Regions from separate parts of the Vibrio sp. 970 genome, predicted to be linked through region 1. Evidence: predicted binding sites of a transcription regulator. Region 1 holds the regulator's gene; the other holds the start of a gene.
The links. The regulator PurR, encoded in region 1, represses purine synthesis genes. The targets are predictions, from matches to a motif close to TNANGNAAACGTTTNCNTNA.

Region 2: a site for PurR is predicted at 4,696-4,715, ahead of folD (bifunctional methylenetetrahydrofolate dehydrogenase/methenyltetrahydrofolate cyclohydrolase FolD). Genes of this name have one in related genera too.

Annotation. Positions count from the first base shown of each region.
Region 1 is NZ_JAWOTW010000004.1:94,239-100,047, forward strand. It holds gene R7Q11_RS07450 (TVP38/TMEM64 family protein) at 1-661, opposite strand, end outside; gene R7Q11_RS07455 (TfoX/Sxy family DNA transformation protein) at 776-1,366, opposite strand; cyclic di-GMP riboswitch class I at 1,483-1,572, opposite strand; gene purR (HTH-type transcriptional repressor PurR) at 1,860-2,864, opposite strand; gene torD (molecular chaperone TorD) at 3,333-3,980, opposite strand; gene torR (two-component system response regulator TorR) at 4,247-4,957, shown strand; gene elyC (envelope biogenesis factor ElyC) at 5,029-5,809, opposite strand, start outside.
Region 2 is NZ_JAWOTW010000010.1:63,242-69,050, reverse strand. It holds gene R7Q11_RS15625 (YcgL domain-containing protein) at 1-188, shown strand, start outside; gene R7Q11_RS15620 (lytic transglycosylase domain-containing protein) at 237-1,208, shown strand; gene R7Q11_RS15615 (LysR family transcriptional regulator) at 1,297-2,241, shown strand; gene R7Q11_RS15610 (NupC/NupG family nucleoside CNT transporter) at 2,499-3,698, shown strand; gene folD (bifunctional methylenetetrahydrofolate dehydrogenase/methenyltetrahydrofolate cyclohydrolase FolD) at 3,766-4,626, opposite strand; tRNA gene R7Q11_RS15600 (tRNA-Arg) at 4,830-4,906, shown strand; gene R7Q11_RS15595 (class I SAM-dependent methyltransferase) at 5,070-5,809, shown strand, end outside.

The DNA.
Region 1 (5,809 bases):
GCCTTACTTTATTCATAACCCATTTAGTGATGATTGGAAATAGTCCCAATAGCGCAAAAGACGCTAATACTGCGGGTGAAACAATGCCCGATAGGCTTTCAATTGTTGCTAATTGAGTACCTGCATTCAGATATACGGCTGTGCCTGGCAGCATACCTATTTGGCTAGTGAGATAAAATCGACCTACAGACATCGGTGTTAAGCCCATCAGTAAGTTGATTAGAAAGAAAGGGAATACAGGGATTAGACGCAAGGAAAATAGATAAAAAGCTCCGTCTTTTTCGACACCTTGATTAATTGCGTTGAGTTTATTTCCGAATTTGTTTTGTACCCAGTCACGCAATAAGTATCGGCTGCTCAAGAAGGCCAGTGTTGCCCCCATAGTGCTAGCGAAAGAAACCAGTAGCAAGCTTGTCCAAAAACCAAATAAGGCTGCACCAAGTAAGGTGACTACTGCCGCTCCTGGGATAGAAAAAGCGGTAATTGCAATGTAGGTAAAAAAGTAAATCGCAGCCGAGAATACAAAATTCTGATCGATGTATGTAGTTAGTGCTTCTTGTTGGGCTTTTGCATTCTCTAAGGTTAAATACTGGCCAAAGTTAATACCTAAAAAGACGATAGCCGCTAGTAGGATGAGACCTAATATCAGTTTCTTATTCATAATTTTGATTCCAATTTGGGATATATGTAATAAGACAGTAGGAAAACCGAAAAAATTTCACAAAAAAACCGCAGATTAGACTGCGGTTTTACAAGATAGTTTTTAGGCCGACTTTTATTGGAGGCCGTTCATCAACTCATCTCGGCGAGCTTGAGGTACCACACTCCAATGAGTGCCGTTGATAGCACCTTCTAGTGCCCATAGCAACTCAATGTTGACGGTTGCAGAGTGCGTATCTCTTATCGCTTTATAGGCGTTAAGCGCACCTTCCTCTTCAAGCTTCTCTACGGATTCGATGCCGGCTTTTTTTAGCATGCGCTCGGTAGCCAGTCGTAAGTTAGGCAAATCTTTCAAACGGTTAGGCTTTGTACTTGCTTGCTGTTCTTTCTCAAGCTTTGCCTTTTTCAATGATTGATTCGCTACTTCGATTAAGCGTTCGCTTGATTCCCATAAATCGCTGGAAATAGCGTAGTACTTTGTAACGACTGGAAAGCCACGTTTTTTATAAACGTAAGGCTTTAGCCCTTGTTTCTCGAAGTCAGATGAAGTTTTTTGGTCTGCTCTGATATGAAGCTGATTGTTTACCACTAGTGCAAACATTGTTTCATCAGCGAATAGTCCGAAGCCACCAAACATTGAGCGCGACTTGATATTACCAAGTGCCTCAAATAGCTTCATAGAGTCTTTGAGTATCGGTTTATCCATGTTTTGTTATCTCGGTGTAATTAATATTACGCCACCAAAAGTCAGGTCCGAGAGAGTAGCAAACATGCGTAAAAACAATGTCATTACAGAGTAAAGTCATTGCTTACACACTTGCCATCGGTAACCCCGCTACCTTCCATATCGTAATATGGTTCAGGCCGGAGGCTTTGCGTCCCACTCTTTCGAATGGTTTGCCCTGTGCGTGACACAATGAGCATACTTCTTATATTGAATTAACATCACGGTTTAGCGTTAAAAGTGTGATTTCGGTTCAATAAAAATGATAGATTGAATGCTCTATTTTGCATATGGAAAGGTGCAAATTGGCCTTTGAAAAGGAGTTCTTAATATATATTACATTTATATAAAACAGGGAGTTAACGTTAGTCAATTGTTATTAGAGTGGTGTGAAGTATTAGAGAATGCTTAATTTTTCCAAAAAAATAAGCGCCCCTGTAGAGCGCTTATTTAACACGGTTAAATACAGTGAAATTTAGTTCATTTTTTTCACAGTATTTCGAATTACAAGCTCAGGTTGCATTTCGAAAATTCGTTTTTCGTGTTCTTTATCTTTGATACGCTCAAGTAGAATTTCGAATGCATTTTTACCAACACGACGTTTAGGTTGGTGGATAGTCGTTAGCGGTGGAGAGAAGTATTCCGCAAGCTCGATGTTGTCGTAGCCGATCACTGAAATATCTTCAGGAATTTTGATCCCGTTTTGTTGCAAGCGGCTCATTAGGCCTAGAGCCATTGTGTCGTTAAAACAGAATACCGCCGTCGGGCGCTTGTCCATTGCGGTAATTTTATCTGCAACTAATACGGCCGTATCACATTCAAAGTTACCTTCAAGGATCCAGTCTTCATTTACAGCTAGGTTCGCTTCGCTCATTGCGCGACGGAAACCTGCAATGCGCTCTTGGCAAGCAAGCTTTTCAAAATGACCGCTTAGACAAGCGATATCCGTATGACCATTGTCAATCAGATGTTTGGTTGCAATGTAGCCACCTTCTTCTGAGTTATCCATGATCTTGTCTGCTTGTGAGCTCTCTGGGCCCCAATCCATGACCACTTTAGGAATGTCCGCATGACGGTCAAGCATCTCTTTTAGTTCTTCGGTTAAGTCAGAACACATCACTAGGATGCCATCAACGCGCTTTTCAGCCAGCATACGAATGTAATCGCGTTGTTTTTCGTAAATCCCGCCTGTGTTACATAAAATCAGAGTATAGCCTTGGCGGTAACAGTAGCTCTCAACGCCATCAATCACTTCTGAGAAAAATAGGTTAGTTGATTGAGTTACTAACATGCCAATCGTACGAGTTGAGTTGCATTTTAGGCTGCGTGCAACGGCACTTGGCGCGTAATTCAGCTCGTCAACGGCTTTCATTACTTTTTCTTGCGTTGCTTCTGCAACGAAACGCGTTTTATTGATAACGTGCGAAACTGTCGTAGTGGAAACGCCGGCTAAGCGAGCAACGTCTTTTATCGTGGCCATAAATGGTGTCCTGTATCGAGCTACTGAAATATGTCGTATTGGATGTACCTGATGCTCTAATGGTTTCACACCTAGCAATATAAAATTGGCGCTAAGTGTCTCGGCAGCGGTTGATCCAAGTGCGACAAAAGGGTACGTAGCAGCATCGGTCGATGAATTTTATCTTTTTTCTATCTGATGAGAAATTGCCATCAACCTGTTAAGAAAACACAAAAACCGCTATATTTCAGCGGTTTACATATAAATCATATTTAATCGTTTGCGCTCACATTTTAGCCCTATGTGGACTGACTAGCAATGTTTTCAGCAAGAGATTTGTGTATTTGAAGTCACATTTTGACTGCTAAATAACCAAGCGTCTTTGCGCTAAGTTAAGGCAAACGAATATTATACCCAAGTTACTTACAATTGGTCACTTTCAGGCATACAGGAAGCCCGATAGGCAGGCTCCCTAAAAATAGGCGGCAATTATTCACCAAGAAGGTAGGCGCTGTCTAGTTTACAAAATGCAACTAATAGTTTCGCGACACTCGAGTAAAATCCAAATTCGTCGAATTGTTTACATTTGTCTGAAAACTGAGGTAACCAAGACATCAATTGTTGCTGGATAAAGTCGTTTTGTTTAACGAAGGCTTCTTCCATGTGTTTTTCTTGTTCAAGCTCGTTTGAGCGGATAATCATGTTCCCGAGAAAGTCGAGCTCAACGGCTAAGTGATCCGCAGGTTCCTTTAGGTTTTCGTCTACTTGAACGCCAAATTCAGCCATCAACTTTTCCATTTCCTCAGCTGGCTTGTCATTCAGTAAACCTGATTCACCAATGTACATGGATGCGTAAGGAAGAGCGCCGTATTTTTCTGTCTTCAAAAACAGTTCACAAAAGTCAGCTGCAAGCTCTAGTTGTGCATCTTCACGATCTTGTAACCGATTCAATGCATCAACTAGGCTATCAACGGCTGGTTTTAGCGACTCATTTTCACCTAAACCTGCGAGAAAACTGCGAATTTCAACACTGTGATAGGCTTCCAATTCTTTCTCTGTTAGTTCTTTTGCGAACAAGCTCGAAAACCACCAGTAAATTTCAGCGCGTTTCTCATTAAAAGCTTTCACTTCTTGCATTTTGGGCTCCTGAATGATGCTTCAAGTCATGCATCACAAAGTCAATTAGGGATATCCCCTAAGTGTAATCAATTAAAATGAATAGCAGTAACTATAATTGTTATGTTTTATGGTCAAAAATGACCGTTTATTAATAGCAATGGGCAAGCTTGTTTTGAATCAATAAAAACGCTAAATCTTGCGTTTTAATGTATCTATGACTAGAAATGTTACTAGTTATGAATAGAATACGTCTTGGATAATAAGAAGACAGAAAAGTGGTGTAAATGAGCTATCACGTATTAGTCGTAGAAGATGATGTTGTAACTCGTAGTAAGCTTGCGGGATATTTCCAAAATGAGGGCTACCAAGTCAGCGAAGCAGAGAGTGGCGCAGAAATGCGTGAAGTTTTGCAAGCGGGCGATGTAGACCTGATCATGCTGGATATTAACCTGCCTGGTGAAGACGGCCTGATGCTTACTCGTGAGTTACGTAGCCAATCGGATATTGGTATCATATTAGTAACAGGACGCACGGATAGCATTGATAAAATCGTAGGCCTAGAAATGGGTGCTGACGATTATGTGACAAAACCTTTTGAACTGAGAGAGCTGTTAGTTCGCGTTAAAAACTTGCTGTGGCGTATTTCAGCAGCGCGCAGTGGCAGTTCGAAAGCGAATGAAACCAGTGAAGAGCACATTGTGCGCTTTGGGGAGTGGACATTCGACATTCAACGTCGCGCACTTAGCCGCAACGGTGAGCCAGTAAAACTAACTAAAGCAGAGTATGAACTTTTGGTGGCATTATCGTCTTACCCTAACCAGGTGTTAAGTCGTGAGCGTATTTTGAACATGATCAGCCATCGAGTGGATGCGCCGAATGACCGCACCATTGATGTTCTTATTCGACGTATGCGCGCAAAAATGGAGTTCGATCCTAAGAACCCACAGATTTTTGTAACGGTGCACGGCGAAGGCTATATGTTTGCTGGTGACTAGTTTGAACATAACTCAATCGTAAAAAGAAAAGGAGAGCTTCGGCTCTCCTTTTTTGTGGCTTCAAGATAATACTAGTTTGCTTCAACCATTGGTGTTTGGCCGACAGTATCACGCAACCTTTGCCAAATACTGCCCAAGTACTCATGCCAATAAAGCTCTGTTTGTTCTAAGTAACGCGCTTTAGGTGAGTATTTATCCCAAGGTTGACTTATCTCGCTAATAGCTAAGAAGTTGGTCGGGGCTGGGATTGGTTTAATGCCTGCTGCGTTGAACTCATACAATGCACGGTTCATGTGACTCGCAGAAGTGACTAACACAATCTCCTTTTGTTGAACGAATGCAGCCGCTTGACGCGCCTCTTCCCACGTATCTTTCGCATCTTCTAATAAAATGATATCGGATTTCGCGACGCCCAACGCAAGGGCAACGTTCGCCATCATTCGCGCGTGGCTAATTTCAGATCCGCCAGCATAGCCGGATAAGATTAATTTCGCGCCTGGATACATTCTTAAAATACGAATGCCCTCAGTTAAGCGCATTAATGCTGCACGGCTTAACTGCGAGGTGGGTGGAATTTCGTCATCGATAACATGACCATTCCCTAAAACCATCACGTAGTCGATGGTGCCAGAAACTGGCAAAAAGGCTTTATGCTCTCGCTCTAACGGCATAAGAAGCTTGGTTGAAACAGGTTGGAAGGCAACAAGAAAAATGCCAACAAAAGAGAATAGAACAACGAAGCAGCCAGTTTTACGTTTTGTAGTAAAACTAATGAGAGCAAGACCCAACAAGCCTATCAGCAGCAATGCCGGAAGGGGCATAAGCATGGCTGACACTACTTTTTTCAGCTCA
Region 2 (5,809 bases), on a different contig from region 1:
TGCAGATGTTCGGTAAGCCTATCGCTGTCATGACGATTAAACTTGATGGCCGTAAATTGGCACAAGTTGATATCGAAAAAGTGAAGGCTTCATTACAAAATGATGGCTTCTTTCTTCAGGTTCCACCGCCGCCGGAGAACCTATTAGAAAAGTACAAAGAACAAAAAGCCCAGCAGAAAGGCGAATAACGTCATCGTTTTTCATCTGGGATTTCTGCCTTGCTCAAGGAGGGCAATATGAAAAAGATACTGGCTACCATGCTTAGCGTTGGTATGTGTACCTCGGCTTTTGCAAGTAGCGAGGGTTTTGATGAATACTTGAATAAGCTGCGTGCTGAAGCTCGTGATAAAGGTATCTCAGAGCAGGTCATTAGTGCTGCTTTTGCTAATGTTGAGTACAAGCCGCGAGCAGTAAAAGCGGACCGAAACCAACCAGAAAAGAAACTGACATTGGATGAGTACATTCCTCGCGCGGTGCCTGAATGGAAGGTGAAGCAAGCCAGACAACTCTACAAAGAGCATTACACTGAGCTAAAGCGTATAGGCGATGAGTACGGTGTCCACCCGCGCTTTATTGTGGCACTTTGGGGAGTTGAAAGTAACTTTGGTAAGTTTACCGGCAACTTTAAAGTGATTGATGCACTATCCACAATGGCATTTGAAGGCCGTCGTGAAGAGTTTTTCCGTAAAGAGGCCATGTCGGCACTGCAGATCCTCGATCAAGGCCATATTGAGCTAGAGAACTTTAAAGGCTCATGGGCTGGTGCGATGGGTCAATGCCAGTTTATGCCAAGCTCTTTCCTTCGTTTTGCTGCTGACGGCAACGGTGATGGTAAAAAAGACATATGGCAATCTGAAGCGGACGTGTTTGCATCAACCGCTAACTATTTGAGCAAGTCTGGTTGGGATGATAAATATACTTGGGGTCGCCAAGTTAAGGTTCCTAAAAATATTGATCGCAGCCTGGAAGGGCGCACGGCTGAAAAAGGCAAATACCTTCAAGAGTGGAGCCAATTAGGTATCACAAAATATGACGGTAGCCCGTTGCCAAAACTGGATGAAGACATCAAAGCATGGTTGATCATGCCGGACGACGAGAATGGTCGTACGTATCTGGTTTACAATAACTACAACGTATTGATGAAGTGGAACCGCTCTTACTACTTCGCACTTGCTGTGAGTCACTTGGCTGACCGCATTAAATACTGATCTGCCATCAAACAATTTGGCATTCAGTCTTCAATACAAGGGCTCTTCGGAGCCCTTTGTTTTTTCTATAACCAAATCGAGGTAAAGCGTGTTATCTGAACGTGCCGCACAAATGGTGATTTTCTCCGCTCTTCTTAAACACAAAAGCTTCACAGCTGCTGCAAAGAGCTTAGGCGTGTCGGTGTCTCATGTGAGTAAACAGTTGAGTCAGTTAGAAGCGTCTCTTGGTATCAAGCTTGTTCAACGCACTACGCGAAGCTTTACGCCGACTGAGGCAGGGAAAACCTTTTTTCATCACTGTGAGCAAGTGGTACAAGCGGTGAGCAGCGCCACATTAGAGATGGAAACCCAGCGGGATGAAGTAGCAGGTTTGGTACGTCTTGGGTTGTCGCAATCATTTGGTACCTTACACATTATTCCAGCGATTCAAGAGTTACGCGAACTATATCCTCAACTTCAAGTGGAAGTACATCTGTTTGACTATAAGGTCGATATGTTAGCCGAAGGGCTCGATTTATGGGTAACCAACAACGAGCATTTGCCTGAAGGTTACATTGCGCAGCGTTTGACGGATTGCCAGTTTGTTGTTGCGGCATCGCCAGATTACTTATTGAAACATGACACGCCAGCAGAACCGGATGACCTATCTGCTCACAACTGCCTCATATACAGAAGCTGGGAGCGTGACTATACGGGGTGGGCGTTTACCAAAGATCAGCAAGAATTGAACGTAAAAGTCTCGGGTAACTATTCAGTGGATCTGGCAGAAGCCGTTCGGGATGCGGCTACTGCAGGTTGGGGTATTGCCTACCTTGCCACTTACTTGCTGGGGGATGAGTTTAGAACGGGTAAGTTAATACAGCTGTTACCTGACTGGAAAGCCAGCCAGTCGATGCCGTTTTATGCGGTATACCCAAGCCGCCAGCATATGCCAAAAAAAATATCCGCAGTGATTAACTTTATCAAACAGAAGATCGGCAACCCTTGTCATTGGGACCAACGTTTGGCGCCTTACATCTCTATTCCTAAATAACAGGATCAATGACGTTGTAGAACGACACATAAGGTGATTCACTTCACAAAAATTTTTCCTGAACCAGAAACATATTTTCCATATGGAAATAATTAAAATAAGCAAACGTTTATCTTTAATAAATTCAATTGGTTATTTTGTTGGTCAGTTATTGGTCGCTTAAACTTTTCACACTGTTAACATCCTCAACTTGCAGCATTTTGAGTCCGCTATACAATCCGGTGCCTTCCATATCCCCCTTCTGTCGGATTCATTTTATGAACTCAATTATTGGTATCGTAGCCATACTATTCCTAGCATGGCTACTTTCTACAAATAGAAAAAATATAAAGCTGAGAACAGTGTCGTTTGCGTTTGCTTTGCAGGTACTGTTTGCGTTGTTGGTTTTATATGTACCAGCAGGACGAGATGCGCTGAATTCAGTGAGCAGTGTTGTGTCGAATTTGATCAACTATGGTCAAGAGGGCATTGCGTTTTTATTCGGTAATTTGGCGACAGGGGGCTTCACCTTTGCGATCAATGTTCTGGGTATCATCGTTTTCTTCTCCTCTCTTATCTCAGGTCTTTATCACATTGGTGTGATGCCAAAAATCATTAACTTTATCGGTGGTGGTATTCAAAAGCTGCTAGGTATCGGTCGTGCTGAGTCTTTGTCTGCTACGGCGAATATCTTTGTTGGCACCATTGAAGCACCATTAATGGTAAAGCCTTACCTAAAGCACATGACTGACTCGCAGTTCTTTGCAGTTATGACAGGTGGTTTAGCGTCAGTTGCTGGCGGAACGTTGGTTGGTTACGCATCACTGGGTGTCGACCTCAACTATCTTATTGCTGCTGCATTTATGTCGGCACCTGCCGGCTTGTTGATGGCAAAAATTTTAATGCCAGAAGATACGGATAAAGCAGCAGATATCGACATTAGCCAAGTTGAAATTCCACGTGCAACCAACGTAGTAGAAGCATTAGCCGATGGTGCCATGGCGGGTGTACGCATTGCTGTATCGGTCGGTGGTACGTTACTGGCGTTTATTAGTGTCATTGCAATGCTAAACGGCATGTTAGGCTGGATAGGTGATCTGATTGGGACACCATTAAGTTTTGAGCTCATCCTAGGTTTTGTGTTTGCGCCAGTCGCTTGGTTGTTGGGTATACCATGGCAAGAAGCAACCACAGCAGGCTCGCTGATTGGTAACAAGATTGTGGTGAATGAGTTCGTCGCTTTCATCCAGCTTGCAGAAGTGAAGTCTCAACTTAGTGAACACTCACAAGCAATCGTGACGTTTGCTTTGTGTGGCTTTGCAAATATCTCAAGCATGGCGATGCTGATTGGTGGGTTGGGCTCTTTGGTACCAGAAAAGCGTGCATTTGTTTCTAAGCATGGTTTCCGTGCGATTATCGCTGGTGTCATGGCGAACTTAATGAGCGCTTCTATTGCGGGCGTGATTTTAAGTCTGTAATTGAAATAGATATCAACAATTAGCAAAAAGGCTCCTTGCGGAGCCTTTTTCGTATCTGAAATTTACGTTATTTGTCTGTGTGGAACTGTTCGCAAGCGAGCATCGTGTTCTCAATTAAACTTGCGACGGTCATTGGGCCAACGCCACCAGGAACAGGAGTAATAAAGCTCGCACTTTCACGTGCTTTGTCGTATTCCACGTCGCCAACTAGTTTGCCTGAATCAAGACGGTTAATACCGACATCGACCACCACTGCGCCTTTTTTAATCCACTCACCAGGGATGAAGTTAGGTTTACCAACCGCAACCACGACAACGTCAGCTTGACGCACATGACTCTCTAGGTCTTTGGTAAAACGGTGACATGTTGTTGTTGTGCAGCCCGCAAGCAGCAGCTCAAGTGTCATTGGACGACCAACAATGTTTGATGCGCCAACCACAACCGCATGCTTACCACGTAGCTCAATGTTGTAACGGTCGAGTAGGGTAATGATGCCCTTTGGCGTGCAAGAGCGAAGCTTTGGAATACGTTGCGCAAGACGGCCAACGTTATAAGGGTGGAAGCCATCCACGTCCTTCTCTGGGTGAATGCGCTCTAAAACATGTGTTGTGTCTATGCCCGCAGGAAGGGGTAATTGCACTAGAATGCCGTCAATTTCATCATCATTGTTTAATTCATCAATCAGCGCTAGTAACTCTTCTTCTGAGCTAGACGCAGGAAGGTCAAAAGACTTAGAAACAAACCCAACTTCTTCACATGCGCGGCGTTTGCTACCGACATAAACCTGAGAGGCAGGATCTTCACCAACTAGAACCACTGCTAAACCAGGAGCACGTAGCCCAGCTTCAACACGTGCTTTAACACGTGCAGCCACTTCGGATCGAACAGTTTGGGAAATGAGAGTTCCGTCTATATTTTGAGCAGTCATGACTTTCCTTATAAATTAAGAAGGCAGATTATCTGCGGCGCATTGTCGCAGAATTTCTTATCAACATCCATACGCAAACGTTTGCTTTGTGGTGTTTTTGAACATTAAGCGTTTTAATGGACTTTTTTTAGGCATTCAGATCAGAATGTTATGAAAACCCGTTGATTTACCCGTTTGAACTCGTATAATCCTGTCCCTGTAGCGCGCCCTTAGCTCAGCTGGATAGAGCACGTCCCTTCTAAGGATGTGGTCGTAGGTTCGAATCCTACAGGGCGTGCCATATATTCAAAAGCCTCGATAACTCTTTGAGTTGTCGGGGCTTTGTCGTTTTTAGGTTTTTGGCTGTAATTGCCACTCTATCTACAACTTTTGAATGGCATTCTAGCCATTGCAATTTCTAGCAATTAATATGGACGCATATTAATTACCTTTCGTTAACCTTTATGCCTGCCACTTCTAACTTTTATGACCGACACGCCGACTCTTTCGCGAAGCAATACACATCGATTCAGTTTGAGGATGTCCACGCGAGTTGGAGAGTCTTCTGGCCCCAGGCTGGAGATCGTGTGTTAGATGTTGGCGCGGGCTCTGGTCGAGACGCGAAATGGATGGCTGAGCATGGGTGTGAAGTTGTTGCGATTGAGCCTGCTCAAGCACTTCTAAGGCTTGGTAAGTCTTACTGTGGCGATTCCGTTACTTGGCTTGAAGATGCATTACCTAAGCTTGAGAAAACCATTAATCTTGGCTTTCGCTTCGATTTAATTCTTGTCAGTGCGGTATGGATGCATCTTGCGCCTACGCACCGTGAACGTGCATTTCGCAAACTTGCAAATTTGTTAGCGCCTAATGGTCGATTGGTGATTAGCCTTCGTCACGGTGACTTTTCTGACGGTCGTAAAGCTTATCCCGTATCGGTTGAAGAGCTCGAAAAGTTTGCAAAGAATAGCGCTTTAATGGTGAGAAACGTATCTCTCGATGACGATCAGTTAAAGCGAACGGGTGTATCTTGGCAAACTGTAGTGATGTCTTTGCCTGATGATGGTTCCGGTGATCTGAATAAGGTTCGCCACATTATCGTCAATGATTCCAAATCGGCTACCTATAAGCTCGCACTACTACGTACTTTACTACGTATTGCAGACGCTCATTCTGGTGCAGTGGTTGATCGCAGCGAAGGTAAAGT